Regions from separate parts of the Streptomyces javensis genome, predicted to be linked through region 2. Evidence: riboswitches for the same ligand, from Rfam matches in the RefSeq annotation. Region 2 holds a riboswitch; each other region holds the start of a gene.
The links. A riboswitch is a leader RNA that binds a small molecule or an ion and turns the genes downstream of it on or off. The one in region 2 is predicted to bind cyclic di-AMP.

Region 1: another riboswitch for cyclic di-AMP. It lies ahead of ABD329_RS24640 (M23 family metallopeptidase); the one in region 2 lies ahead of ABD329_RS08585 (C40 family peptidase).
Region 3: another riboswitch for cyclic di-AMP. It lies ahead of ABD329_RS42375 (M23 family metallopeptidase); the one in region 2 lies ahead of ABD329_RS08585 (C40 family peptidase).
Region 4: another riboswitch for cyclic di-AMP. It lies ahead of ABD329_RS33975 (LysM peptidoglycan-binding domain-containing protein); the one in region 2 lies ahead of ABD329_RS08585 (C40 family peptidase).

Annotation. Positions count from the first base shown of each region.
Region 1 covers NZ_BAAAIF010000029.1:977-8,255, forward strand. Annotated here, with positions in the region: gene ABD329_RS24625 (DNA gyrase/topoisomerase IV subunit A) at 1-1,673, opposite strand, end outside; gene ABD329_RS24630 (M16 family metallopeptidase) at 1,989-3,359, shown strand; gene ABD329_RS24635 (M16 family metallopeptidase) at 3,380-4,762, shown strand; cyclic di-AMP (ydaO/yuaA leader) riboswitch at 5,047-5,212, shown strand; gene ABD329_RS24640 (M23 family metallopeptidase) at 5,226-6,026, shown strand; gene ABD329_RS24645 (GntR family transcriptional regulator) at 6,272-7,027, shown strand; gene ABD329_RS24650 (HPr family phosphocarrier protein) at 7,184-7,279, opposite strand, start outside.
Region 2 covers NZ_BAAAIF010000006.1:120,950-128,228, reverse strand. Annotated here, with positions in the region: gene ABD329_RS08600 (C40 family peptidase) at 1-980, opposite strand, end outside; gene ABD329_RS08595 (hypothetical protein) at 1,329-1,682, shown strand; gene ABD329_RS08590 (L,D-transpeptidase) at 1,794-2,561, shown strand; gene ABD329_RS08585 (C40 family peptidase) at 2,667-3,830, opposite strand; cyclic di-AMP (ydaO/yuaA leader) riboswitch at 3,839-4,024, opposite strand; gene pcrA (DNA helicase PcrA) at 4,183-6,684, shown strand; gene ABD329_RS08575 (M23 family metallopeptidase) at 6,806-7,279, opposite strand, start outside.
Region 3 covers NZ_BAAAIF010000087.1:30,925-38,203, forward strand. Annotated here, with positions in the region: gene ABD329_RS42355 (hypothetical protein) at 1-414, opposite strand, end outside; gene ABD329_RS42360 (hypothetical protein) at 533-889, opposite strand; gene ABD329_RS42365 (DUF6227 family protein) at 1,364-2,134, shown strand; gene ABD329_RS42370 (PP2C family protein-serine/threonine phosphatase) at 2,405-3,754, shown strand; cyclic di-AMP (ydaO/yuaA leader) riboswitch at 4,012-4,147, shown strand; gene ABD329_RS42375 (M23 family metallopeptidase) at 4,159-5,388, shown strand; gene ABD329_RS42380 (aldo/keto reductase) at 5,515-6,459, shown strand; gene ABD329_RS42385 (hypothetical protein) at 6,590-6,889, opposite strand; gene ABD329_RS42390 (hypothetical protein) at 6,964-7,272, opposite strand.
Region 4 covers NZ_BAAAIF010000052.1:28,895-36,173, reverse strand. Annotated here, with positions in the region: gene ABD329_RS34000 (NAD(P)/FAD-dependent oxidoreductase) at 1-128, opposite strand, end outside; gene ABD329_RS33995 (Ppx/GppA phosphatase family protein) at 523-1,482, opposite strand; gene ABD329_RS33990 (DUF501 domain-containing protein) at 1,479-2,027, opposite strand; gene ABD329_RS33985 (FtsB family cell division protein) at 2,098-2,580, opposite strand; gene eno (phosphopyruvate hydratase) at 2,685-3,965, opposite strand; gene ABD329_RS33975 (LysM peptidoglycan-binding domain-containing protein) at 4,179-4,877, opposite strand; cyclic di-AMP (ydaO/yuaA leader) riboswitch at 4,884-5,051, opposite strand; gene ABD329_RS33970 (transglycosylase family protein) at 5,307-6,320, opposite strand; gene ABD329_RS33965 (cytochrome P450 family protein) at 6,506-7,279, opposite strand, start outside.

The DNA.
Region 1 (7,279 bases), on a different contig from region 2:
GTGGCCGGGACCGCCGAGACGATCACATCGTGCTTGGCGCGCTTGGCCTTCCCCTCGACCGGGAACGGCTCGCCGTCGGCGGTGCGGGCCAGCAGCCCGGTGGAGGACAGCAGCACCCGGCAGGGGTCGTCCGCGACCTCCAGCGGCACCGCGGTCACCGGCGCGTTCGACGACTCCAGCAGCACCGTACGGCGCGGGGTGCCGAACTTCTTGGCCACCGCGGCCAGTTCGGAGGAGACCAGCTTGCGCAGCTCGGCGTCGGAGTCGAGGATCCGGGTCAGCTCCTCGATCTCGGCGTTGAGCCGGTCGCGCTCCGACTCCAGCTCCAGCCGGTCGAACTTGGTCAGCCGGCGCAGCGGGGTGTCCAGGATGTACTGCGTCTGGATGTCGGAGAGGCCGAAGCGCTCGATGAGGGACCGCTTGGCCTCCGCCGCGTTCTCGCTCTGGCGGATGAGGCGGATGACCTCGTCGATGTCGAGCAGGGCCACCAGCAGACCCTCGACCAGGTGCAGCCGGTTCCGCCGCTTGGTGCGCCGGAACTCGCTGCGCCGCCGGACCACGTCGAAGCGGTGGTCGAGGTAGACCTCAAGCAGCTCCTTGAGGCCCAGCGTGAGCGGCTGGCCGTCCACCAGCGCCACGTTGTTGATGCCGAAGGACTCCTCCATCGGCGTGAGCTTGTAGAGCTGCTCCAGCACGGCCTCGGGGTTGAAGCCGTTCTTGATCTCGATGACCAGCCGCAGCCCGTGCTCACGGTCGGTGAGGTCCTTGACGTCCGCGATGCCCTGGAGCTTCTTCGAGCCGACCAGGTCCTTGATCTTGGAGATGACCTTCTCGGGCCCCACGGCGAAGGGCAGCTCCGTGACGACGAGGCCCTTACGGCGGGCCGTCACGTCCTCCACGGCCACCGTGGCGCGGATCTTGAAGGTGCCGCGGCCCGTCTCGTACGCGTCCCGGATGCCGCTCATGCCCACGATCCGGCCGCCGGTGGGCAGGTCGGGCCCCGGCACATGCCGCATCAGCGTGTCGAGGTCCGCGCCCGGGTGCCTGATCAGATGGCGGGCGGCGGCGATGACCTCGCCCAGGTTGTGCGGCGGCATATTGGTGGCCATGCCGACCGCGATCCCGGACGTGCCGTTGACCAGCAGGTTCGGATAGGCCGCGGGGAGGGTGACCGGCTCCTGCTCGCTGCCGTCGTAGTTCGGGGAGAAGCCGACCGTGTCCTCGTCGATCGACTCGGTCATCAGCGAGGTCGCCGACGCCATCCGGCACTCGGTGTACCGCATCGCGGCCGGCGGGTCGTCGTTGCCCAGCGAGCCGAAGTTCCCGTGGCCGTCGACCATCGGCAGGCGCATGGAGAACGGCTGCGCCATGCGCACCAGCGCGTCGTAGATCGACGCGTCGCCGTGCGGGTGGAGCTTTCCCATCACCTCGCCGACGACGCGGGCGCACTTCACATAGGAGCGCTCGGGGCGCAGGCCCATGTCGTTCATCTGGTAGAGGATGCGGCGGTGCACGGGCTTGAGCCCGTCCCGGGCGTCGGGCAGCGCGCGCGAGTAGATGACCGAGTAGGCGTACTCGAGGTAGGAGCCCTGCATCTCGTCGACGACGTCGATGTCGAGGATGCGCTCCTCGAAGTCGTCCGGCGGCGGGGTCTTCGTGCGGCGGCGGGCCATCGCGCTTGGGGCTCCTTCAACTGCCGATGCGGGATCTGACGCGGACCATTGTGGCCCCGTCCACCGACAAGTGTGGAACGGCCCGGGGCGCTCGCGGCCGGAGCGGGGCCCGGAACCGCGTCCGGCGGCACCGCTCGGAGCCCCCTCGGAGGGGCCAGGATCCGGCGCCGGAGGGCTCGCGGAAACGGTTCGGGACAGCTCGGCGGGACGGGAGTGGACCGGAACTTCGCCAGATGTCCGTCCCCTTGCATACAGTGACAGAAGCGCTGCGCAAGCGGCTGGCACGCGCTCCATCACGCGATCGAAGGGACGTACATGCCCATGGGTCACACGGCCACGCAGCAGGCCGGCTCCGGCGGCTTGAAAGCGACTGAGCACCGCCTGGCCAATGGCCTGCGCGTGGTGCTCTCCGAGGACCATCTGACCCCGGTCGCCGCGGTCTGTCTGTGGTACGACGTCGGCTCGCGCCATGAGGTCAAGGGGCGCACCGGCCTGGCGCACCTCTTCGAGCACCTGATGTTCCAGGGCTCGGCGCAGGTCACCGGCAACGGCCACTTCGAGCTGGTGCAGGGGGCCGGCGGCTCGCTCAACGGCACGACCAGCTTCGAGCGCACCAACTACTTCGAGACCATGCCCGCCCACCAGGTCGAGCTCGCCCTGTGGCTGGAGGCCGACCGGATGGGGTCCCTCCTGACCGCGCTGGACGAGGAGAGCCTGGAGAACCAGCGCGACGTCGTCAAGAACGAGCGCCGCCAGCGGTACGACAACGTCCCGTACGGCACCGCCTTCGAGAAGCTCGTCGCCATGGCGTACCCCGAGGGCCACCCCTACCACCACACCCCGATCGGCTCCATGGCCGACCTGGACGCGGCCTCCCTGGAGGACGCGCGGGAGTTCTTCCGCACCTACTACGCCCCCAACAACGCGGTGCTGTCGATCGTCGGCGACATCGACCCCGAGCAGACGCTCGCCTGGGTCGAGAAGTACTTCGGCTCCATCCCCTCCCACGAGGGCAAGCGGCCGCCCCGGGACGGCACGCTCCCGGAGGTGATCGGCGGTCAGCTGCGCGAGGTCGTGGAGGAGGAGGTCCCGGCCCGCGCCCTGATGGCCGCCTACCGGCTGCCGCACGACGGCACCCGTGAGGCCGACGCCGCCGACCTGGCGCTGACCGTCCTCGGCGGCGGCGAGTCCTCCCGGCTCCACAACCGCCTGGTGCGCCGCGACCGCACCGCCGTGGCCGCCGGGTTCGGCCTGCTGCGGCTGTCCGGTGCCCCCTCGCTGGGCTGGCTGGACGTGAAGACCTCCGGCGGTGTCGAGGTGCCCGCCATCGAGGCCGCCGTCGACGAGGAGCTGGCCCGCTTCGCCGAGGAGGGGCCGACCCCGCAGGAGATGGAGCGCGCCCAGGCGCAGATCGAGCGCGAGTGGCTGGACCGGCTGGCCACGGTCGGCGGCCGGGCCGACGAGCTCTGCCGTTACGCGGTGCTCTTCGGCGACCCGCAGCTGGCGCTGACCGCCGTGGAGCGGGTGCTCGACATCAGCCCCGAGGAGGTGCGGACCGTGGCCGCGGCGCGGCTGCGCCCCGACAACCGCGCCGTGCTGGTCTACGAGCCCGTCCAGGGCGCCGAGGACGCAGCCGACACCGCCGAAGCCGCCGAGACCGACGCAGAAGGGGAGGCGGCCCAGTGAGCGACGCCGTCACCGCGACCATGACCTTCCACCCGCAGCCCAAGGGCGGCGCCCCCAGGCCGTGGGCGTTCCCCGCCCCCGAGCGCGGTGCGCTGCCCAACGGCCTCACCGTGCTGCGCTGCCACCGCCCCGGCCAGCAGGTCGTCGCCGTCGAGATCAACCTGGAGGCGCCGCTGGACGCCGAGCCGACCGGGCTCGAAGGCGTCGCCACGATCATGGCGCGTGCCCTGTCGGAGGGCACCGACAAGCACGACGCCGAGGAGTTCGCCGCCGAGCTCGAGCGCTGCGGCGCCACGCTGGACGCCCACGCCGACCACGCCGGTGTCCGCGTCTCCCTGGAGGTCCCGGTCTCCCGGCTGCCCAAGGCGCTCGGTCTGGTGGCCGACGCGCTGCGCGCCCCCGCCTTCCCGGACGGCGAGATCGAGCGGTTGGTGCGCAACCGGCTGGACGAGATCCCCCATGAGCTGGCCAACCCGGCCCGCCGCGCCTCGATGGCCCTCTCCGCTGAGCTCTTCCCGGCCGAGTCGCGGATGTCCCGGCCGCGCCAGGGCACCCAGGAGACCATCGAGGGCATCGACGCCGCGGCCGTGCGGGCCTTCTACGAGGCGCATCTCCGCCCCTCCACCGCCACCGCCGTCATCGTGGGCGACCTCGGCGGCGTCGACCTGGACCGGGCGCTCGCGGACACCCTCGGCGCCTGGACGGGCGGGGCGGGCGCGCCGCGCACGGCTCCGCCGATCGTCGCGGACGACACCGGCCGGGTGGTGATCGTCGACCGGCCGGGCGCGGTGCAGACCCAGCTGCTCATCGGCCGCGTGGGCGCCGACCGCCATGACCGGGTCTGGCCCGCGCAGGTGCTCGGCACGTACTGCCTGGGCGGCACCCTCACCTCCCGCCTCGACCGCGTGCTGCGCGAGGAGAAGGGTTACACCTACGGGGTGCGCGCCTTCGGCCAGGTGCTCCGCTCCGGGCCCCCGTCGCCCACGGGTGGCTCCGCGGGCGCCTCGATGCTGGCGATCAGCGGCTCGGTGGCCACCGAGGTCACCGGCCCCGCGCTGGACGACCTCTGGAAGGTGCTGCGCACGCTGAAGGAGGAGGGGCTGACCGACGACGAGCGCGATGTCGCGGTCCAGAACCTGGTGGGCGTCGCCCCGCTGAAGTACGAGACGGCGGCATCCGTCGCGAACACCCTCGCGGATCAGGTCGAGCAGCATCTTCCGGACGACTTCCAGGCGCAGTTGTACGCCCGTCTGGCGGAGACCGGCACGGTGGAGGCCACCGCCGCGGTGGTGAGCGCCTTCCCGGCGGACCGGCTGGTCACGGTGTTGGTCGGGGACGCCTCGGCGATCGAGGAGCCGGTCCGGGCGCTGGGCATCGGCGAGGTGCGGGTCATCTCCAACTGAGCCGTGGAGAGTTGGCCGGATCCGTGCGCTGAATCGCCGGTCCGGCCGACTCGCTGACGGTCCGGCAGGCGGTCCGGTGGACGCCCGGTCCATGAGTCGGCAGCGGATGGACCCCGGCCCCGTAAGGGCGCCGGAGTCCATCCGACATGCCCGGTTTATGGGATTGACTGCTTGTTTGGTTTGTGGGGAGAGCAACAAAAAACCGGAACCGTTTGGTGATCGAAAGCGGGCCCGTTTAGCGTCAGTCCGGCTGTTCGCCAGCGACCCGCCGCACCCGCGGCACCGGACAGTCATCGCCGAGTCCCCGTACGGCGCGAGCCAGGGGAGCCGGGGACCCAACACGTCCCCAGGGGTGAATCGGGCGCCTTCCCCGGCCGGGGGAGGAGTCCGTAGGAGACCTTCCTGCTCCGAACCCGTCAGCTAACCCGGTAGGCGAGAGGGAAGGAAAGGAGTGCGCCTCAGTATGGCGTCCACCCGCACTGCCACCGGGAAGCATCGCCGCACCACCAAGGTCAACATCCGCACGGGCGCGAACGTCGTGGGCATCACGACCGTCGCCTCGGGTGTGGTCGCCGGGATCACCGGACAGGCGTTCGCGGCCGACGGGGGCCCCAACCCCCAGCAGACCGGTCTGACCCAGGCGATCGTGATCGGCGATGGGATCGCGGACCACATCGAGGCCCAGGCGCAGTCCCAGGAGACCGCCGCCGAGCAGGCCGCCGCCAAGGCCAAGGCCAAGGCAGAGGCGATCGCCCGCCAGGAGGCCGCCAGAAAGGCGGAGGCCGCGGCGAAGAAGGCCAAGGCCGAGCGGGAGGCCAAGGAGCGCGCGGCGCGCGAGGCCGAGCGCAAGCGCCTCAACACCTTCGTGTCGCCGATCAGCGGCTCCTACGTCTCCACCGGCTACCAGGCGTCCAGCGGGCTGTGGTCCTCCGGCAGCCACACCGGTATCGACTTCCACGCCTCCACCGGCACCACGGTGCACTCCGTGGGCATGGGCGAGATCGTCGAGGCGGGCTGGGGCGGCTCCTACGGCAACAATGTCGTCATCAAGATGAACGACGGCACGTACACCCAGTACGGCCACCTGTCGTCGATCAGCGTCTCGGTCGGCCAGAAGGTCACCCCCGGCCAGCAGATCGGCCTGTCGGGCGCCACCGGCAACGTCACCGGACCGCATCTGCACTTCGAGGCCCGCACCAGCCCGGACTACGGTTCGGACATGGACCCGCTGTCGTACCTGCGCAACCACGGCGTCAACGTCTGACCCGTCGCGCGTCCGACGCGAACGCCGCGCGGTCCCGGGGTCCCGGGAGCCCGCGAGACTTCCGAGAAGGCCCCGTCCGCCGGACGGGGCCTTCGGCGTGCCACCACCCGCCTGACCAAAAAATATCCATGAAATGCTTCCCGCCATCGGAAATGGCGGCCGCGTGGAATAGAGTCGTCCAACGCGCATTCCATGGCCGCGTTTCGCGGGCGTTAAGGCGGAGGTTCGACAATGCGGGACCGTAAGTGAGCGGGGATACGAACGCGGTCCAGGGCGGTCGCCGGATTTCGGCACACGCGGTCTGCGCGGCGATTCGCGACGACATCGTCTCCGGTGCGTATCAGCCCGGCAGCCGCCTCACCGAGGAACTGCTCGCCCGGCGCTACGGCGTCTCCCGGGTGCCGGTCCGCGAGGCCCTGCGCACCCTGGAGTCCGAGGGCTTCGTGACGACCCGGCGGCACGCGGGGGCCTGCGTGGCCCAGCCCTCCGAGCGCGAGGCGGCCGATCTGCTGGACATCCGCGCGCTGCTGGAGCCGCTGGGCGCGGAGCGGGCCGCACAGCGCCGCACCGAGGCCCACCTGAAGGTGCTGCGCGGGCTGGTCCGGCTCGGCCGGGAGCGGGCCCAGGGCGGCCGGCTCGGCGAGCTGCGGCCGCTGGGCGACTGGTTCCACGAGACGCTGGCCCAGGCGTCCGGCAGCCCGAGCCTGGCCGCGCTGCTCGTCCAGCTGCGCCGCAAGACCGCGTGGGTGTACGCGGCCGCTCCCGGGCCGCGGCCCACGCCGCTCGAGGGCGCCGTGCGCCCCGACCCGGCCGCGCGGGCCATGGAGTCCTGGGCGGAGCACGGCGCGCTGGTGGACGCGGTGGCGCGCGGCGACGCCGACCGCGCGCGGGCGCTCGCCACCGTGCACACCGAACGCGCGCTGTCGGAATTCCGGCTGCGCCGCCCGATTCCGGTGAGGACTTCGAAACATTCCGTCAACACGGCGAGCGGTCGGAATTAACAGAGCTCCCGTATACAACTCTTGGGAATTCTGTGCGCGGAAACATGAAAACGGCGGGGCCGCGGTGACCATTACGGTCACCGCGGCCCCGCCGTGCCGAATCCCTGAAATCGCCCGGGAATCGCCCGGGAATTCCAGGAAGGGGCCCGCCCGGGGTCAGACGGTCTCGGGAAGCTCCTCGAGCCCCTCCGCCACCAGCTTCGCCAGACGGTCGAGCGCGACCTCGGCGTCGTCCGCGTCGGAAGCGAGGAC
Region 2 (7,279 bases):
GAGGCCAGTCGGACCGGGGCCCCGGGGTGCGGCGCGTGGATCATGCGGCCGCCGCCGATGTAGAGGCCGACATGGCTGATGCCGGAGTAGAAGAAGACCAGGTCGCCGGGGGCCAGTTGGTCCCGGGTGATCCGCTGTCCGGCGTTGATCTGGGTGTACGTGGTGCGGGGCAGGGCGACCCCGGCGGCGCGCCAGGCGGCCTGGGTGAGCCCCGAGCAGTCGTAGCCGTGGGGGCCGGTGGCGCCCCACACATACGGCTTGCCGAGGGCCGCGTACGCGTAGGAGACGGCGCGGGCGGCGCGGCCCGCGGCGGGGGCGGGGGAGCCGGCGGCCTTGTCGCCGTCCCGCGCCGCCAGCAGGCGCTGCCGCTGCTCGAGGGTCAGCCGGTCGAGCAGGCGATCGGCGGCGGCGAGCTTCTCCTGGACGGTCCGCTTGTGGTGGGCGGCGGCCGCCCGGGAGGCGCGCAGAGCGGCGAGGCGGTCGGCCGCCTCGCCGCGGACCTGGCGTAATTTCCGCTCCTGACGGCCGATCGTGGCGATCAGTGCGGCCTGGCGGCTCCCCGCGCGCTCGGCGAGCGAGGCGCGCTGAAGGTACTGGTCGGGGGAGGAGGACAGGGCGAGCTGGAGGGCCGGGGCGATCGTCCCTGAGCGGTACTGGGCGGTGGCGAAGGCCCCGAGGGCGTTGCGCGCGGTGTTGAGCCGGGTGGTGCGGCGGGCGGCCTGATCGCGCAGCGCCTCCAGCGTCCGGCGGGCCTTGTCGGCCTTCTCCCTCGCGCCGTTGTACCGCTCGGTGGCCTCCTCGGCCTCCCGCTGGTACTCGTCGACCTTCGCCTTCACCTGGGCGGGGGTGAGGCGGTTCTCGGCGTGCCCGGTGCCGTTGAGGAGGGTGGCGGACGCGGCGCCGGTGAGGGCGAGGAGCGCGGCCGCGCGGGCGGTGCCGCTGGTGAGCGAGCGCTGCTTGGGCTTCCTGTGCGACGCCACTGCGGCGGTTCACCTGGTCTTTCTTGGGCAAGCCAGTTCGGGCAATCCAGGACATTCGGCAGATCCTGGACCCTTGTGGGGAACGGACGGGCAGGTGGCAGTCCGCCATGAGGCGGGGACCCTCGGTTGACGGGAAGCGGACTGCCACCTGGAGGAGGAAGCTAGGCCGGAAAGCGGGTGCCGTGCGGGGGATTGAACGGGAGTGCACGGATTTCGTCGCTCCCGTGACGGCTGCTGATCGTCCGGCGAGTGGGGTGGTCGGAAGTGTGGGGCGGCCGTGATCGAAGCGGTGATAGGGCCCCACCCGAGTGCCGGGCGATGATATGAGCGCGGCTAGTCTCCGGAGCCATGGACGTACTCATTCACCTGTTCGTCGGCCTCCACATCGTCGGCATCGGTGCGCTGCTCGGCGGCTTCTTCTCGCAGCTCAAAGCCGCGCGCGCGGGCGAGGCCCGGATGATCCCGGCGATGCTGCACGGCGCGTTGACCATGCTGGTGACCGGCGTGGCGCTGGTCGGGCTCAACCAGGCGGACGACAACAGCGTCAACACCATCAAAATCGGCGTAAAGCTGGCGCTATTGGTCGTTATTCTCGGCCTGGTCTATGTGAAGCGCGACGAGGAGAAGGTAGAGTCGGCCGCCTTCGGCGCGGTGGGTGCCTTGACGACGGCAAACATCTTCATCGCCGTGCTGTGGACCTGACGAACGAATGTTCTGGGGGTAATCCCACGACAACGCGACACGATCCCGAGGCAACCGTTTGCACTCGCGAGCTGTCTTAGTAAAGAGCGAGGCAGTCGAGAGGAGTGGCCAATGGGGGTAGTGGGGGCAGTCAGAAGTCATAGGCGGCGCGTGGGCGTCGCGCTGGGGCTGGCAGGGATGGCGGTGCCGCTCGCGGTGGCCGTCGCCGGTCCGGCGCAGGCTCAGGCACGGCCGCTGGGCCGGTCGGCCGGCGCGGTGACACCGGTGAGCATGGCCGCGTCGTCGTGCACCACCACCGCGGGGCCGTACCAGCGGCAGGCCGAGCGCTTCCTGGGCCGTCCCGTGGACGGTCGGCAGTCGCGGGCGGACTGTCTGGCGATCCAGAAGTTCCAGATCGACCACGGCATCAGCCCGACGATCGGCTACGCGGGCCCGATCACCTCGGGGGTGATGAGCCTCATCAGCGCCCAGAAGGCCGCCGGGCACAACCCGAACGCGGCGAAGAAGTGCCCGACCAACAAGGGCCGCATCGCCTGCGTCGACCTCACCCGCCAGCTGAGCTGGGTCCAGGACGGCTCCCGGCTGGTCTACGGGCCGGTGCCGGTGCGATCCGGGCGGGACGGCTTCGAGACCCGCACCGGGCTGAAGAGGGTCTACTGGCGGAACATCAACCACTGGTCGACGCTCTACAAGGTCGCCATGCCCTACAGCCAGTTCTTCGACGGCGGCCAGGCGTTTCACTCGATCGAAGGCAGCGTATGGTCACCGCCCGGCTCCCACGGCTGCGTCAACATGCGTAAGGGCGACGCCAAGAAGTACTGGAGCCTGCTGAAGAACGGCGACGACGTGTACGTCTACGGGCGCAAGCCCGGCACCTGAGGCGCTGACGGCGCCCCTGAGGCGCTGACGGCGCCGCTGAGCCGATGACGATGCCGCTGCCCGGGGTCCGGCCCCGGGCGGCGGCATCGTCAGGATCAGGGGGCCCTACGAGGGCCGCACGCTCCCGTAGATCGGCATCTCCGTGATCGGCGCCTTCTTCACCACATCGCCCGGCTTCGGCGCGTGGATCATCATCCCGTCGCCGATGTAGAGGCCGACATGGCTGATGTCGTCGTAGAAGAAGACGAGATCACCCGGCTGGAGTTGGGACGTCGAGACCCGCGTACCGGTCTTCACCTGGTCCCAGGTGGTGCGCGGCAGCGAGATCCCGGCGGACTTCCAGGCCGCCTGCGTCAGCCCCGAGCAGTCGAAGGAGCTGGGCCCGGTCGCGCCCCAGACGTACGGCTTGCCGAGCTGCGCCTTGGCGAAGGCGATGGCCTGGGCCGCCTTGGAGCTGTTGGCAGGCGCCGAGGGCGTGGAGGGCGCCGTCGAACCGGAGCCCCCCGCGTTCCGCTGCTCCTGCTTCTCGCGCGCGGCCGCCTCCTGCCGCTGCTTCTCGGCCAGCTCGGCGGCCTTGCGGCGGGCCTCTTCCGCCTTCTTCTTCTCGATCGCCGCCAGCCGCGCCTTCTCCTTGGCGGTCAGATTCGCCAGCAGCCGCCGCGCCTCGGTCAGCTTGTCCTGGACGGTCTTCTTCTGGACCTTCAGCTGCTTCTGGGACGCGGTCAGCGAGGCGAGGCTCTCGCTGGCCTTACCGCGCTCCTTGGCGGCCTTCACCCGCTGCTTCTGGAAGTCGTCGACGGCCTGCTTCTGCCGACCGGTCATCCGGTCCATCAGATGCGACTGGTCGAAGACGTCCTGCGGGTCGTTGGAGAACAGCAGGGTCGCGGCGGAGCGGGCCATTCCGCCGTCGCGGTACTGGGCGGCGGCGTAGGTGCCGAGCATGCGCCGCGCCTCGTTGAGCTTCTCGGTGCGCTGGGCGACGGAGTCCAGCAGCTTGTCGACCTTGGCCCGCTGCTGGTCGGTGCGCTCCTTGGCGGCGTTGTAGCGCTGGGTGGCGGTCTCCGCCTGGTGGTACAGGGTGTCGACCTTCTCCTTCACCTGCTCGATCGACTGGGCGGCCGGCTTGGGGTCGGTGGGCGCGGCGTTGGCCGACTGGGAGAGGAGGGTGACGGATGCGAGGGCGGCCGTGGTGAACCCGACGGCCGTACGGCGGCTGTGACCGGTGAGCGGGGCGGGTATTCGGCTCCGCGGCTTGCGGTGCGACGCCAAGGGAGGCGACTCCTTCCGTGGACCGCCTACCGGGTTAGCTGTCGGGTTCGGGCGGTACGGAAGGTTGCCCTACGGCCGTGTCCGGGCGGCACTGTCCGTGCTGCACCGTTTCGGGCCGATTCACCCCGGTCTTGCGTTGTTGGGTCCCCGGCTCCGGGCGCCTCACGGCGTACCGGACTCGGCGGAGGCCGCCCGTGCCGACGTGGTTCGCCGACGGGTCCTCCGGGCCGCCTGAGGCAGGACGGTAGCCAACACGTGGGGCTCCTGTGAAGACTGGTGACCGTTATGCCCGAAACCGTTTCGTGATGTTCGGGCATCGGCTGTCAGTGGGGCGGCCTAGACTCGGGGAGCGATGAGCAGCCTCTTTGACGACAGCTTCCTGGCGGACCTCGGGCCTCCTTCGGACGAGGAGCGGCCACCGCCGCCCGAGGATTCGGCGCACCCTGGCCACGGTGGTGCCGAGGACGTGCCGCATCACCTCTTCAGCGGCGATTTCGACGCGCCCGTGCCCAGGGAGGGCCACTACCGGGACGGCGCGGCCCGGCCCGTCGTGGACCCGTCCGCCCTGCTCGAGGGGTTGAACGAGCAGCAGAGGGCCGCCGTGGAGCACACCGGCTCGCCGCTGCTGATCGTCGCGGGCGCCGGATCCGGCAAGACCCGGGTGCTCACCCACCGCATCGCCTATCTGCTCGGCGCCCGCTCCACCCACCCCGGCCAGATCCTCGCCATCACCTTCACCAACAAGGCGGCGGGCGAGATGAAGGAGCGGGTCGAGGAGCTCGTCGGCCCGCGGGCCAACGCCATGTGGGTGTCCACCTTCCACAGCGCCTGTGTCCGCATCCTGCGCCGGGAGTCGAAGAAGCTGGGCTTCACCTCGTCGTTCTCGATCTACGACGCGGCCGACTCCAAGCGGCTGATGTCGCTGGTCTGCCGGGATCTGGATCTCGACCCCAAGCGGTTCCCGCCGAAGTCCTTCAGCGCCAAGATCTCCAACCTCAAGAACGAGCTGATCGACGAGGAGACCTTCGCCGGGCAGGCGGCAGGGGGCACCTCCCGGACGGAGTCTGGGGGAGGTTTTGAGAAGACGCTGGCCGAAGCGTATGTGATGTACCAGGCGCGGCTGCGCGAGGCCAACGCGCTGGACTTCGACGACATCATCATGACCACGGTCAATCTGCTCCAGGCGTTCCCGGACGTCGCCGAGCACTACCGCCGCCGCTTCCGGCACGTCCTGGTGGACGAGTACCAGGACACCAACCACGCGCAGTACACACTCGTGCGCGAGCTGGTGGGCACCGACACCGAGGAGACCACGGCCGCCGAGCTGTGCGTGGTGGGCGACGCCGACCAGTCGATCTACGCCTTCCGGGGCGCCACGATCCGTAACATCCTCCAGTTCGAGGAGGACTACCCCACCGCGCGGACGATCCTCCTCGAGCAGAACTACCGCTCCACCCAGACCATTCTGAGCGCGGCCAACGCGGTCATCGAGCGCAATGAGAACCGCCGTCCGAAGAACCTGTGGACGGAGGCCGGCGCCGGGACCGAGATCACCGGCTATGTGGCCGACACCGAGCACGACGAGGCCCAGTTCGTCGCCGACGAGATCGACCGGCTGACGGACGCGGACGACGCCAAGGCCGGGGACGTGGCGGTCTTCTACCGCACCAACGCCCAGTCCCGTGTCTTCGAAGAGGTCTTCATCCGCGTCGGGCTGCCGTACAAGGTCGTCGGCGGTGTGCGCTTCTACGAGCGCAAGGAGGTCCGGGACGTCCTCGCCTATCTGCGGGTGCTGGCCAACCCCGAGGACTCCGTCCCGCTGCGCCGGATCCTGAACGTGCCCAAGCGCGGCATCGGCGAGCGCGCGGAAGCCATGATCGACGCGCTGTCGCTGCGCGAGAAGATCACCTTCCCGCAGGCGCTGCGCCGGGTCGACGAGGCATACGGCATGGCGGCCCGCTCGGCCAACGCCGTCAAGCGGTTCAACACGCTCATGGAGGAGCTGCACACCATCGTGGAGTCCGGGGCGGGCCCGGCCACCGTCCTGGAGGCGGTGCTGGAGCGCACCGGCTATCTGGCCGAGCTCCAGGCGTCCACCGATCCGCAGGACGAGACCCGGATCGAGAACCTCCAGGAGCTCGCCGCCGTGGCCCTGGAGTTCGAGCAGGACCGCGGCGAGGAGAACCCCGGCACCCTCGCGGACTTCCTGGAGCAGGTCGCGCTCGTCGCCGACTCCGACCAGATCCCCGACGAGGACACCGAGGGCTCCGGCGTGATCACGCTGATGACCCTGCACACGGCGAAGGGCCTGGAGTTCCCGGTCGTCTTCCTCAGCGGCATGGAGGACGGCGTCTTCCCGCATATGCGAGCCCTCGGCCAGACCAAGGAGCTGGAGGAGGAGCGGCGGCTGGCCTATGTCGGGATCACCCGCGCCCGCGAGCGGCTCTATCTGACCCGCTCGACGATGCGCAGCGCCTGGGGACAGCCCGCGTACAACCCGCCCTCCCGCTTCCTGGAGGAGATCCCGGACCAGTATGTGCGCTGGCGGCGCACCGGGCCCGCCACCCCGTCGGCGTCCATGGGCGGCATCGCCTCGACCCCGCCGTCGGGGCTGTCGTCCGGTCTGTCGACGTCGCGTTCGCGCACCGGGGGCAGCGGGTTCGCCACCCGGCGGGCCCAGGAGCGCCCGGTGGTCGCCCTGGCCATCGGCGACCGGGTCACCCATGACACGTTCGGGCTCGGCACGGTGGTGGCGGTCAAGGGCAGCGGGGACAACGCGGAGGCGACGATCGACTTCGGCGACGAGAAGCCGAAGCGGCTGCTGCTGCGGTACGCACCGGTGGAGAAGCTGTAGCGGGGGCTCGCGGGGGCCGGGGGCTGGGGGCCGGGGGGGCTTCGGGGGCTGGACGCCGAGGCTTTAGCGCGCCGGTCGAGGTGGGCGCGCTACGGCGGGCGGAGCCGGAAGGCCGCCCCGGTCAGGTCGGGTCGAGGCCCTTGCCGCGCAGCCAGGGCAGCGGGTCGATGGCCGCGCCCCCGCCGGGGTGCACCTCGAAGTGCAGATGCGGACCGGTGGAGTTCCCGGAGTTCCCGGAGTACGCGATGTTCTCCCCGGCCTTGACGGTCCCGGAGCGGATCTTGGCGCTGCTGAGGTGGCAGTACCAGGTCTCCGTGCCGTCCGGGCTGGTCAGAACGACCATATTGCCGTAGGCGTCGTTCCACTGCGTCCTTACGGTGCCGTCGGTGGCCGCCATCACGGGCGTCCCGTAGCTCACCGGGAAGTCGATACCGGTGTGCACCGACATCCAGTTGATACCGGCCTGGCCGAACATGGCGCTCAGGCCGTGCTGGGCGACGGGCAGCGCGAACTTCGGGCGCAGTGCCTCCTTGCGCGCCGCCTCGGCCGCCTTGCGCTTCTTCTCGGCGGCCTGGCGTGCCTGGAGGTCGATCCG
Region 3 (7,279 bases), on a different contig from region 2:
CTTCGTGACCCCGCCCGACTCGCTGACGTTGACACAGTTGGTCCCGTTCTTGATTTCGGATCCGGGAGCCAGTGCGACGGTGATCGGACCGATGACGGAGTGGGTACGGCAGCGGTTCTCCTGCGTCGTCACACCCGATTCGGCGGTGTTGACGCAGTCGGTCTGATTGCTGATCTCGGTCGGGCCGGCCGCCACGGTGACGGTGCCGATGACGGAACTGGTGGTGCAGCGATTGCTCTGTGTCCCGCCGTTGGCGCCGGTCGAGCGGCTGGGACCGGGGCCGGTGGCTTCGGCTCCGCCCGCACCGCCGATGAGCAGCGCGCCCACGGTCGCCGCAAGAAGCGCCGTCCTTTTGCGCATGTGCATAAAGAGCCTCCAATCGGGCTTCGGGCGCGGTGCGCTCAGCACCGTCACCGAAAAGCCTTTCTCATGGCAGCGGCCCTGGAAGGGAGGCTTCCAGGGCCGCGATTCCCAACGGGGGGATGCCTCATGGTGTTACCGCGGACGGGAACACCATGAAAGGGTCAGCGACTCAGTGGCGGGCGCTGTCGTCGTCGACGGCGATGTTCGCGCACTTGGAGCCGATGTTGGTGTCGCCCGTCGGGGCGGCGGCGCCGGTGACCAGCGTGATGCCGGTGGCCGTGTCGCATTCGTTGGCCTGGACGACCGAACCGCCGCTGTTGGTGAAGTTGATGCAGTCCGAGCCGATGTTGATGTCACCGGTGGGGGCGGCACCGCCGGTGTTGGTGGTGGCACCGGTGGCCGTGTCGCAGTGGTTGAGCTGCACGATGAAGTCGTCGTTGTTCTGGGCCAGGGCACCGCCCGCGCCACCGATGACCAGAGCGCCGGCGGCCGCGGTCAGAAGAACTGCCTTCTTGCCGATGTTCACTTAAATCCTCCGTCTGGGTTGCTCCGCGAATTCACGGACGCATGACACAACGAAGCTCATCAGTTAAGGCTTCGGGCCGCCAGTCAGCTTCACCCGTCCGGCATAGTGCGACTCTTCCGGTGCGTGTTATCCGAGAATCCCGCTAAGGGGGACCAATGCGAGCTCCATTTGGCCCAGCGGAATCGGAATCCCTTTTATGAGAAGGGGAGGAGGTCGGCCGGGGGCGGCCCCGCGCCGGCCGCGTCGCTCGGCCCCCGTCCCTGCCTCCGGCCCCGCCTCCGCCCACGCGGACTTGTTCGACCGGTCGGACGAGTGATACATCCAGGCCCTACGACGCAGGAGTGAGTGAGGCACGGTCACACCGACAGCTTCGCCGAACCGCAGCGCGGCGCGTGTTCACGCCGCTACGCTAAGTGCGCGAAGTGGTCGCCCGGGGGGCGCGGCGAATCAACGCCGGGAGGCGGGAGGAGAGACATGGGGCACTCACGAGGGGAAGGGACCCCGGCTGAGCTGATGGACGGGCTGCTCGCCCGTGCGCAGAACGGCTTCGAGATCGGCGAGGCGGTGCTGGCCCAGGCGCGGAGCGCCCTGATGCACCAGTCCGAGCTGCGGTCCTGTCGGCAGTGCAACGAGCGGTGCGGCCAGCTCGGGTACAGCACCTACCGGCATGTCTTCCTGCTCCCCGACGGCAGCAGCCTGCTGCTGTGGGAACTGGAGCACAACACGGGCGAGGGCGGCCGCCCGCTGTACGAGCTCTACGCGGACGAGGACGCCCTGACCCTGGCCGAGCGCCGCGTCCACGACCGCCTCGGCGGCGCCCGCTGGGAGGAGCTCGACGGGTTACCGCTGTGGCTCCCGGACCAGCTGCTGCACACGGCCGAGCCGGTGGAGAACTCCCGCGCGTATGTGGCCGACAACTCGGCCGACCACGCCCGTCGCGTCCTGCGCCGCGCGGAGAACCCCGACCGCCCGGGCGAGGAGACCGAGCGGCTGCTGGCCACCGCGTTCGCCCATGACATCGCCCTCGCGCCCAAGCCCCGGCGCCGCTCCGGCGGCCCCGACGCGACCTGGTGCCGCTTCTACGAGCACGCCTTCCTCCTCGCCGGAGGGGACGAGATCGTGCTGTGGGAGCTGGAGCACAACCTGACCCGGGACGGCCGGCTGGTGTGCGAGGTGTACCTCGACGAGGTCTCGGCGGAGCTGGCGGCGGACCGCCACGCCCGCGCGCTGGGCGTCGACCTCTGACCTACGCGGCGTCTGAGGCACACGGAACCGCTGACGTACGCCGTACCTGACGCTTCCGCAGCCCGTCCGTAGCCCGCCCCGTAGCCCGCCGCCGTCCTCACCCGTCCAGCACCCGCTTGGCCGATACCGACTCGCCTGGCGGCCCGTCAGCCGGAAGCCTGGTGACGACGGTGACGCCGTGACGACAGTGCCGCCGCGAACGCCGTGACGGCGGGACGGCGGGACGGCGTGACCACGGCGGGACGCGGACCAGGGAAGCGAGAGAAGCCGGTGCGGGTGCGAGGGAGCAGGGCTCGTACGGGCGCCCGTACGGAGGGCCGTACGGAGCGGCGTACGGCCTGGCTCCGGCTGACCGGCCCGGTCGCCCGCCGCCGTCCCACCACCCGCGTCCGTACGCTCATCGACACCGGCGCCGCGGCCGGTGCCGCCGCCGACGCGTCCGCCGGGCCCACCGCGGGGCCCGCTCCGGCCGAGGAGGGCGGCAGGGAGCCCCCGGGCCGCCGTATCGCCCGCTGGGTCCCCGCCGTCCTCGTCCTCGGCGGTATCGCCTTCGACCTGGCCGCCCCGCCCGGCTACACCGCCTCGCCGTTCTTCGCCGCCGCCCCTTTGGTCGCCGCGGCGCTCTTACCGTTGCGTCAGACCATCGTCACGGCCGTCGTCGCCGTCCTCACCGCCTGTCTGCTGGCGGAGTTGCACGGGGTCAGGGACCCAACCCAGGCGGCCACCGAGATCATCACGGTGGCGACGGTGACCGTGCTGGCGGTGGTGATCAACCGCGTCGTACGCCGCAGCTACCACCGGCTCGCCTCGGCGCGCGGCGTCGCGGAGGCGGCCCAGCGCGCCGTCCTGCCCGCGCCGCCCGCCCGGCTCGCCGGACTGGAGATCGCCGCGCGCTACGTACCGGCGGAGAAGTACGCGGCGATCGGCGGTGATCTCTACGCGGTCCAGGACACCCCGCACGGCGTACGGCTGACCGTCGGGGACGTACGCGGCAAGGGGCTGGGGGCCGTGGAGGTCGTGGCGATCCTCCTGGGCTGCTTCCGGGAGGCCGCGGAGCAGGAGACGACCCTGGAGGCGCTCGTGGGCCGCCTGGAGCGGGCGTTGCAGCGCGAGGGCGCCCGGCGGGCCGACCTGGAGGTGGTCGAGGGGTTCACGACGGCCGTGGTGGCCGAAATTCCCCGTGGCGGCTCCACCCTGCGGCTGATCAACCGCGGCCATCCGGCGCCGCTGCTCCTGGCGGAGGGCGGCGCGGTGCGCGCCCTGGAGCCGGAGGCGTCGGCGCTGCCGGTGGGGATGGGGGAGTTGGCGGGGTGGCCGGATCGGGTGATGGAGCTGGCGTTCGCGGAGGGCGAGACGCTGCTGCTGTTCACGGACGGGGTCACGGAGGCCCGGGACCGCCATGGCGAGTTCTACGACCCGGAGGAGCGGCTGCGCGGCCGCCGCTTCGCCGGTCCGCAGGAGCTGCTGGACGTGTTGGTGGCCGACGTCGAGCGCCATACGGGTGGCGGGACGTCGGATGACATGGCACTGCTGGCGGTCCGGCGGACCCCGGCCCGCGGCAATGGCCGGGACAACGGACGAGAGACCGATCAACCGCACCGCCCCGCACACCCTGCGTAACCGACCGAGCCCACTCCGCATAACAATTGACGCACGATCGATCCGTATGCGGTTTTGCCAACTCTTGCCCAGTACGTCGACTCGCCCCCATCTGTCCCTCCTTGAGCGCTAAGTTCATGCCAAAGGTGCGCGGATTCCTCGGAACAGCTTGGAATCACATCGCGCTCTCTATTAACGTTCGATAACGCAGCGCGGTCGTCACAACCGTCGCAAGGGCGGCACCGTGCGCCGTCGCCGAATCCCGTACGCACAGCGGCAGCACCGCACCACCAGCAGCACCAAGGGAACCGGGGAACCAACAACCTTGGGGTGAATCGGGTCGAACCTGACCCGTAGGAGACCTTCCTGCTCCGAACCCGTCAGCTAACCCGGTAGGCGAGAGGGAAGGAAAGGAGTGCGCCTCCGTGGCGTCCAACAGGTCTGTCCTGGACGAGGCCCCGTATAGAACACGGGGAGGCGGTTTGGGGACCGCCACCGCCTACGGCCCCGGCTTCGACGCCGGCGGCGGGATGAGCTCAGGGGACGGCCGATTCGCCCCCGGCGACCCTTACGCGTTCGCCCCTGACGACCGCTACGCGGATGAGGGCGCTCCCGAGGGCCCGGGTGCCGGTTTCGAGGCCGAGACCTGGGAGGAGTGGAACCCCACCGAGGAGTCCATCGCTCCCGTACGCGGTCGGCACCGCGTGGCCAAGCAGCGGGGCGGAACCATGGCGCGCAGCGGCGCCGTCCTCGGGGTCGGCGTGATCGCGGCGGTCGGTGCGGGCGGTATGGCCAGCGCCAAGGACCGTCCCGCGCTCCCCATATCCATGCCGGACCTCGGCCATGTCGCCGATCAGGTCAAGGCCGCCCTGCCCGCCGCGAAGGACCTGCCGGGCATCGGCTCCTGGGCATCGGACGACAGCAGTGACGCGCAGACCGCCGCCGCCCCCCTCTCCCAGGCCGGTCTGACCAGCGAGGACGAGCAGCGCGGCACCACCGACGCCGGCGAGGCGCTCCGCGCCCGCATCCTCCAGCAGGCCGAGAACCAGCAGAACGCGGCGGACGAGGACAGCCGCACCGCCGCGGCGAAGGCCGCCGCCAAGGAGGCCAGGGCCGCCGCAGACAAGGCCGCCGACCAGGCCGCGGAGGCGGCCGCCAAGCGGAAGGCCAAGGCCGAGGCGGAGAAGCGGGCCGCCGAACAGCGGGCGAAGGAGGCGGCCGAGAAGAAGGCCGCGGCCGAGCGCCAGGCAAGACTCGCCGCCCAGTACACCCTCCCCGTCGGCTCGTACACCCTGACCGCCAGCTTCGGCCAGGCGGGCGACATGTGGTCGGCCGACCACACCGGCCAGGACTTCGCCGCCCCGACCGGCACCCCGGTCAAGGCGGTGCACGGCGGCACCATCACCCAGGCGGGCTGGGCCGGTTCGTACGGCTACCGCATCGTGCTGACCCTGAACGACGGCACCGAGCTCTGGTTCTGCCACCTGTCCTCGATGGTGGTCACCTCCGGCAAGGTGTCGACGGGCGACGTCATCGCCCGCGTCGGCGCCACCGGCAATGTGACCGGCCCGCACCTCCACCTCGAGGTCCGGCCGGGCGGCGGCTCGCCGATCGACCCGATGCCCTGGCTGCGCCAGCACGGGTTGAACCCCTGATACCCCGGCGGCCCTGGCGCTCTCTCCCCCCTTGACGCCAGGGCCGCCGGTTTAGGTCTGAGCGGGGCTTACGTCTCAACGGGGCCACCCGGAACAACCCCGTCCAGTCAACCGTTGTAAAGACGTATGGCTGACAACACGCAGAAGATCGGTGACCTGTCCATCTTCCCGCTCTCCCTCGGCGGGAACGTCTTCGGCTGGACCGCGAACGAGGCCGAGTCCTTCCGGGTGCTCGACGCCTACGTGGCGGCGGGCGGCAACTTCATCGACACCGCCGATGTCTACTCCGCCTGGGTACCGGGCAACGAGGGCGGCGAGTCCGAGACCATCCTCGGCAACTGGTTCGCCTCCCGCGGCAACCGCTCCGACATCGTCCTCGCCACCAAGGTGGGCGCCGGCGTCCCGGAGCCGCGCGGGCTGACCTCGTCCGCCATCAAATCGGGCGTCGAGGAATCCCTCCAGCGGCTGCGCACCGACTACATCGACCTCTACTACACCCACTACGACGACCCGTCGGTGCCGGTGGAGGAGATCATCACCACCCTGGACGAGCTGGTCAGGGAGGGCAAGGTCCGCGAGATCGCCGCGTCCAACGTCGGCGCGGACCGCCTGGAGGCCCAGCTGACCTTCTCCACCCGGGAGAACCTGGCGCGCTACGTCGCCCTCCAGCCCCACTACAACCTGGTCTCGCGCGACACCTTCGAGGGCGAGCTGTCCGAGGTCGCCGCCCGCCACGACCTGGCGACGATCCCGTACTACTCCCTGGCGTCCGGCTTCCTCACCGGCAAGTACCGCCCGGGCACGGCCGTCGACAGCCCCCGCTCCACGGGCGCGGCCAAGCACCTGGAGACCGAGCGCGGCCAGAAGGTCCTCGCCGCCCTGGACGACGTCGCCGCCAACCACCGCACCGAGCCCGCCACGGTCGCCCTGGCGTGGCTCCTCGCCCAGCCCACGGTCGTGGCCCCCCTGGCCAGCGCCAGCTCCACCGACCAGCTCCCCGCCCTCCTGGCCTCGGTCGACCTCGAGCTGACCCAGCCGGAACTGGACCTGCTGACGTCGGCGTCGGACTGAGCGGCAGGCTGGCGGAACGGGTGCCGTAGGACGGCGGGCGGGCGAAATCGGAACCCCGCCCGCCCGCGCACCCGCACCTACCCGAACCGCTCCGCACGCCCCAGGACCCCTTACCGCCGATCGGCGAGGACTACCGCCGATCGGCAAGGGCCCAGGACGCGAGGGCAACGCCACCGGCGACGGCGAAGACGGACGGCCAAGCCCCGATCTTCTTCGCCAGCGGATGCGACCCGGCGAACGCGGCGACGTAGGCCGCGCTGAGCGCGGCAGCGGTCCCGTTCCCCGCCTTCTCCCGCCACCCGCGAGCGGCCACCGCCCCTGCGGCGGCGAGGGCAACCCCACCCAACGGCCGCCTCTTGGTCCACCGAGCCACGCCGTACCCCCCGACCAACCCACCCGCGGCCACAACCCCCGCCGGCACTCCAGCCATCCCCATACCTCCCACTCCAAGGATCTCCTGGCCCCGACCCTACGCAGCGGACACGAGGAACCGTCGGCGGCCCGTCAGTTTTCCTCCACGAGCCCCGCATTCAAGGCCCGTGTCCAGAGACGGTCCCGCCATTCATTGGCGTCCGGCTCCGGCTTGACGGTGAGGACGGGGTTCGGTCCCGTCTCGATGAGATGCAGCAGCGTCCAGGCGACGCCATGGCAATCGTCCGGACCGAAGCAATCGGCCAGAGCCGTGGCCTCCTGGGTCGTGACCGGTCTCGGGATCGCATCAAGCTGCTCGACGCGCCTGTCGATCTCTTCGCCACTCGCCCCCACATCGGGAAGCGGCCCATCGGCAACGAACGCCCGCACCTCGGCTCTCATCCCACAA
Region 4 (7,279 bases), on a different contig from region 2:
GAGCGAGGGTCGACGACCGTGACGGTCGCCTCGCCGTACCGCATCTTCTTCAGAATGCGGCGCGCCGCGTACAAGCCAACGTACCCACCGCCTACAACGAGGATCCTGGGACGCTCCGTGGTGCTCATGATTCGAGTATCCAGCACCCCTTGGGGGGGACCTCGTGAGCCCCTTCACAAGCATGGTGAGGGTATCTGCTACACTCCGCCGCTCCCGTGATGGACGCCATACCAGCACAGCGGAACCATTGGCCGGATCCACCCGTTCCTACCCCTCTGAACAGGGCTTGTGACTGAACGCGCGAGTAGACCAGGCAGTCCGCGCGGAACCACCGAACACCGCCCTGACACCTCACGATCCGGTCAGTTACGGGGCCCGGCCGCCGAAACCGCCCCAGAGCGCCGCATCGGGCGGCCACCAGGCGCCTTTTTCATGTGAAGAGTTTCACGAACTTTCTTGGAGGCGGCTCGCGGAGGGCCCCCGAAGGGGGTTCCGCGGCCGCTCATACGTTATTCCGCCCGCTCAGGCGATGCTCCAGCCGAGCCCGTCGAGGATGTCGTGTTCGCTCACCACGACCTCCTCGGCGCCGGTCCTTTCCATGATCGAAAGCAGGATGAGCGCCCCCGCGCCGATCACGTCGACCCGCCCCGGGTGCATCACCGGGATCTCCGCCCGCTCCGCGTGACTGGAACGGAGCAGCCTGCCCGTGATCTCGCGGACCTGGCCGAGGGTGATCCGGGAGTGGTGGATCGCGGAGGAGTCGTACTCCTTCAGACCCAGCGCGATCCCGGCCACGGTGGTGACCGAACCGGCAAGACCGACCAGCGCGTGGCCGTCCGCGGGACGGCAGGCGCGGCTGAGCGGCACGGTGCGCTCGGCCAGGTCCAGCGCCCGCTCCACATCGGCCCTTATGGCGGCGATCTGATCCTCCGTCGGGGGGTCGGTGATCCGGCCGTCCACCACCAGATGGCGCTCGGTCAGCCGGACGCAGCCGATGTCCACGCTGCGGGCCGCCCGTACGCGGTCGCCGCCCTCGACGAACTCCGTCGAACCGCCGCCGATGTCCACCACCAGATAGGGCCCGGCCACGTGGTCATGGCCGGTGAGCTCCTTGGTGGCCCCGGTGAAGGAGAACTCCGCCTCCTGGTCCCCGGTGATCACCTCGGGCTCCACGCCCAGGATCTCCACGACCCCGCGCACGAACTCCTCGCGGTTCTCGGCGTCCCGGGAGGCGGAGGTGGCCACGAAGCGGACCCGCTCGGCACCCAGCTCACGCACGACCTCCGCGTACTCGCGGCAGGCGGCGAAGGTGCGCTCCAACGCCCCGGGGGCGAGCCGGCCCGTGCGGTCCACGCCCTGCCCCAGCCGGACGATCTTCATCCGGCGGTCGAGCTCGATCAGCTCCCCGGTGGCCGGATCGGCGTCCGCCACCAGGAGCCGGATCGAGTTGGTGCCGCAGTCCACGGCGGCGACGCGGGTCATGCGCTCTCCTCCCGGCTCGGGCCATCGGTGCCGCGGGGGCTCACACACGGGCCCTTGCGCCACCACTCCGGCAGCATCGCGATCGCCTCGTCCCCCAGCGGATTGACCCCGGGGCCGGCCGCGAGGGAGTGGGCCACCAGCACGTGCAGGCACTTCACCCGGTCCGGCATGCCGCCCGCGCTGGGGAAGCCCTGGAGCACCTCGGCGGCGTCGCGGCGCGCGATGTAGTCCTCGTGGGCGGCGCGGTAGGCGGCGGCCAGCTCGGGGTCGGTGCCCAGCCGGGCCGTCATCTCCTTCATCACGCCCTCGGCCTCCAGCGTGCCGATCGCGGACGCGGCGCGCGGACAGGTCAGGTAGTAGAGGGTGGGGAAGGGCGTACCGTCCTCGAGCCGCGGCGCGGTCTCCACGACGTCGGGATTGCCGCAGGGGCAGCGGTGCGCGATCGCACGCAGGCCCCGGGGCACGCGGTTCAGCTGCTCCCGTACGGCGTGGATGTCCGCGTCGGTGGGCGCGGTGGGCTCCGTCTGGGGCGGGGGCGTATCCATCAGTGGGAAAGCTCTTCTTCTTCGTTTCGATTCGAACGCCGGGTGCGGCCGGCGGCCGGAGCGCGGCGCCTCAGCGGCGCGCGCCGCCCGCCCCCGCCGCGTCCGCCGTGTCCACGGCGTCCCAGAGGTTGGTGTACCAGGGGCGGCCGGCCGCGCCCTGGTCGGTGGAGCGCTCGGTGGAGCCGGCGCCGTCCACCACGCTGAAGCCGGTCTCCCCCGGCATCAGGAAGTGCAGCCGCTCCCGGGCCTGCTGCTCGGTGTAGGCGGGGTCGCGCAGCCTGGCCTTCCGCTCCCGCAGCTTCTTCACGTCCTCGCGGGCCCGCTGGGCCTCGTGCCGCTGCTCGGCGATGTCGGAGCGCTGGGAGATGTACTGCCGCATCGGATAGGCGAGCGCCACGACGAGGGAGCAGACGACCAGCGCGAGCAGGGCGGCCCGGCCGGTCAGCCGGCCGCGGCGGCGCTTGGTGCGCACGCGGTAGACCCGGGCGGCGGCGTGCTCGCCGAGCGCCTTGAGCCTGGTCGCGGTGGAGAACCGTTCCCGATCCGCCGGCACGTCGCCTCCCCGGTGATGACTTCGCTTGGATAACGCCGTCGAGCGACGCCGTCCCCGGCCACGGTACGGGACCGCGGCCGGGGACGGGCGTCAGACGTGTCCGCTCAGCCCTTGAAGCGCGGGAAGGCGGAACGGCCCGCGTACACCGCGGCGTCGTCGAGGATCTCCTCGATGCGCAGCAGCTGGTTGTACTTGGCCACCCGCTCGGAGCGGGCCGGGGCACCGGTCTTGATCTGGCCGCAGTTGGTGGCGACGGCCAGGTCGGCGATGGTGACGTCCTCGGTCTCACCGGAGCGGTGCGACATCATGCACTTGTAGCCGTTGCGCTGGGCCAGCTCGACCGCGTCGAGGGTCTCGGTCAGCGAGCCGATCTGGTTGACCTTGACCAGCAGGGCGTTCGCGGTGTCGCTGTCGATACCGCGGGACAGCCGCTCGGGGTTGGTGACGAAGAGGTCGTCCCCGACCAGCTGGACCTTGTCACCGAGCTGCTCGGTGATGGTCTTCCAGCCGTCCCAGTCCTCCTCGTTCAGCGGGTCCTCGATGGAGACCAGCGGGTACGCGGCGACCAGCTCGGCGTAGTACGAGGTCATCTCGGCGGCGGAGCGGGACTGGCCCTCGAACTGGTACGTGCCGTCCTTGTAGAACTCGGAGGCGGCGACGTCCAGCGCGAGCGCGATGTCCTGGCCCGGCTGGTAGCCGGCCTTCTTGACCGCCTCGAGGATCAGGTCGAGGGCCTCGCGGTTGGAGCCGAGGTTCGGCGCGAAGCCGCCCTCGTCGCCGAGCCCGGTGGACAGACCGCGCTCCTTCAGCACGGACTTCAGGGTGTGGTAGACCTCGGCGCCCCAGCGCAGGGCCTCGGAGAAGGACTCCGCGCCGATCGGCGCGATCATGAACTCCTGGATGTCCACATTGGAGTCGGCGTGCGACCCGCCGTTGAGGATGTTCATCATCGGCACCGGCAGCAGATGGGCGTTCGGGCCGCCGAGGTAACGGAAGAGGGGGAGGTCGGACGCCTCGGAGGCGGCGTGCGCGACGGCGAGGGAGACGCCGAGGATCGCGTTGGCACCGAGCGAGGACTTGTCCGGAGTGGCGTCCAGGTCGAACATCGCCTGGTCGATCAGCCGCTGCTCGGTGGCGTCATAGCCGACCAGCTCGGGGCCGATCTGCTCGATCACGGCGAGGACGGCCTTCTCCACGCCCTTGCCGTTGTAGCGGTTCTTGTCGCCGTCACGGAGCTCGAGGGCCTCGAAGGCGCCGGTGGAGGCGCCGGACGGCACGGCGGCACGGCCGGTGCTGCCGTCGTCGAGGCCAACCTCGACCTCGACCGTGGGGTTGCCTCGCGAGTCGAGGATCTCGCGAGCTACGACGACGTCGATGGACGGCACGAGGTTCTCCTTCGTATGGGTCTGCGGTAGCAGCACGAGCCTAACGGGCCGGGAGGGCTGCACCCCGCGTTCGCCCGCCCCACGAGACGGGGGCGCGGCACAAAAGCCGGATTCTGGATTAAAAATCCAGATTTCTTATGCATTGGGAAAGCCCCGGCGGGGCGCGCCATAGGGGCGGCACGCCCGGCCGGGGCTCGTTCTCGGGAGCCGGTGTCAGCGGAGGTGCAGCTGCTGACCCGGGAAGATCAGGTCGGCCTGCTCCACGATGTCCTTGTTCAGCTCGAAGAGCTTCTTCCAGCCGCCCTTGACGTCGTGAGCCTTGGCGATCTTGCCGAGGGTGTCGCCGGACTTGACCTTGTACTCGCCGTCACCCTTCTTGATCGGGCCACGGGTCTGGTGCCGCGCGGCGTGCTCGGGCGCGGTGTGCGGCTGCGCCTTCGGCTGGGCCTTCGGCTGCGCCGGCTGGGCGGCCGGGGCGGACTTGGTGGTCGCCGAGGACTGGTCCTGCGAGCCGGAGGGCGCGGACGGGGCGGACGGGCTGCCGCCGGAGGTCAGGCCCTTGCCGCAGACCGGCCAGGCGCCCTTGCCCTGGCTGCCCAGGACCTTCTCGGCGATCTGGATCTGCTGGGCCTTGCTGGCCTTGTCCGCCGTGGAGGCGTAGGCCGTGCCGCCGTAGGCGGCCCAGGTGGAGCTCGAGAACTGCAAGCCGCCGAAGTAGCCGTTGCCGGTGTTGATCGACCAGTTGCCACCGGACTCGCACTGCGCGACCTGGTCCCACTGGGAGGTGGTGGCCGCGGAGGCGGAGGTCGCCCCGATGAGCGGTGCCGCCACGGCGGCACCGGCGAGACCGGTGAGCGCGGCGATACGGGTGGCCTTGGAGGGGCGGCGGTGCTTCCCGTTGGACTTGAGCATTTTGGTTCGTTTCCTCACCGACGCCTACGAGGTGAGCTGTCGGGTTCGGACGTGAGTTGCCCGGCCGGTCGCGATGGTCGCTCCCGGCTTCACCCCTAGCCGACAAGCCCGTATCCACAGGCCACTCGGCACCTACCTTGGGTCCCCCGCTCCTGCCTTCGGCGCTGACGCGTCGGTTTCCCCCCGACCGCCGGCAGGATTCGGCGTGACGATCGACGGTGCCCGCGGTGGCGAGCGGAAAGACGTTAAACACACCTTCCAAGAACGTTCAAACACCCCAAGGGCAGTGAATGGGGCTGTAATTGATCTCACCCGGCCCACATCGACGCAGGTGGGGCCGGGTGAGGAGGGATCGGACACCAGGTGCGCCCCGGAAAATGTGACGAGATGTATGTCTCACCGGGTCCAGATCGGGCAATTCCCCCCGAATCACTGCTCCCTGATGGTGAGGTCAAGTCGCTGACCAGGGATGATCAGATCGGGGTCGGTCCCGATGAGGTCCTCGTTGGACTCGTAGAGCCCTTCCCAACCCCGGGACACATTCTGGTGCTCGGCGATCCCTGACAGGTTGTCACCCGGGCGAACAGTGTAATCGTCGTCCGTGGAGCTCTCGTCGCGGTCCGAAGCGCCGCGCGAGGCATGGCGCCCGGAGGGCCGTTCGCTCCCCGCGTCGCCGTCGTCGGCCCCCTCCCCGGCGTCCGGGGCGCCGCGGTGGCGGCCGGAGGACGACGGGTCGGCGGAGGAGGTCTTGGAGTCGTCCGACGCCGAGGGGCTGTCCGAGTCCGAGGGGCCGCCCGAATCCGCACCGTCCGCCGCCGGGTCGTCCGAGGCGGAGCCGTCCAACCCGTCGGGGGACTTGGAGGTGCGGGGCGCCTCCCGGCCCTCGTCCGACCCGGACGCGTCCGGCGCGTCCGGCGCGTCCGGCTTGTCCGCGCCGCCGGACGTCCCCGAACGGTCCGCGTCCGAGGAGGAGCCGTCCCGCCCCCGGTCCCCCGGGTCGTCCCCGTCGCGGCCCGTCCCCGGATCCGGGGTGGCCGTGCTGCCGGGGTCCACATCGGGGGCGCCGCCGCCGTCGGTGAGCCCGGCGCCCAGCGCACAGCTCGGCCAGGCGTCGGGGCCGCGGTCGCCGAGGATCGCCTCGGCGACGGATATCTGCTGGGAGCGGCTGGCGAGGTCGGGGCGCGGGGCGTACTCCGTGCCGCCGTACTTCTTCCACATGTCGAGGGTCAGCTGGAGCCCGCCGTAGAAGCCGTTGCCCTCGTTGGCGCTCCACATACCGCCGCTCTCGCACTCGGCGACGTGATCCCAGGTGGCGGTCTGGGCGGCCTGTGCGCCGGCCGCCCCGAAGAGGGGGATGGCGAGGCCCGCTCCCGTGACCCCCGCCGCGACGATGATGGCCGGAGCCTGACGGGGGCGACGGTGTCGACCATTACCGGAACGCATGCGATTGACCTCTCCTATGGCGCTATGGCGCTATGGCGACAAGGTTTGCCGGTGAACATAGCGAGGGCACTCGATCATCACAAGGCGATGTATCCCAGGTCACGCCGAGGTCACACGACTGATCATTCATCACCTATGTCCGGCCGTACGGGCCTTGGCGGTCCGGACCACCCGTTTCGCCGGGCTCAGCCGTCCGCGGAATTCCAGGTCACCGGGAGGGTGCGCAGCCCGCGCATGATCAGCCCGCCGCGCCACCGCAGATCGTCCGGATCCTCCGCGAGCCGCAGCCCGGGCAGCCGCCGCAGCAGGGTGGCGATCGCGGTCTGGGCCTCCAGCCGGGCCAGCGGGGCGCCCAGACAGTAATGGATGCCGTGGCCGTAGCCGAGGTGCTGGTTGTCCCGGCGGGTGAGATCGAGGACGTCCGGCTCCGCGAACCGCTCGGGGTCCCGGTCGGCCGCGGCGAGCACCACCAGCACCGGCTCCCCCGCGGCGATGGGCTGCCCGGCGAGGGTGAGCGGCTCGGTGGCGAACCGCCAGGTGGCGATCTCCACAGGTCCGTCGTAGCGGAGCAGTTCCTCGACCCCGGCGGCGAGCAGCCGCTCGTCCCCTTCTTCCAGGGCCCGTTGCATGAGGGCGCGCTGCTCCGGATGGCGCAGCAGCGCGTAGACGCCGTTGCCGATGAGATTGACGGTCGTCTCGAAGCCGGCGAAGAGAAGGATGAAGGCCATGGCCGCGGCCTCGTTCTCGGTGAGGTGCTCACCGTGGTCGCTGGCCCGGATCAGGCCGGAGATCAGATCCTCCCCGTCCTCTTCTTCCCCGCGCTCCGCGAGCTCCAGGCGCTTGCGGTGGATCAGCTCGCCCAGATAGGCCCGGATCCGCTTCACCGCGCGGGCCACTCCGCCGCGCGGGCCGCCGCCGTGCCGGATCATCGCGCCCGCCCAGTCCCGGAAGTCGTCCTG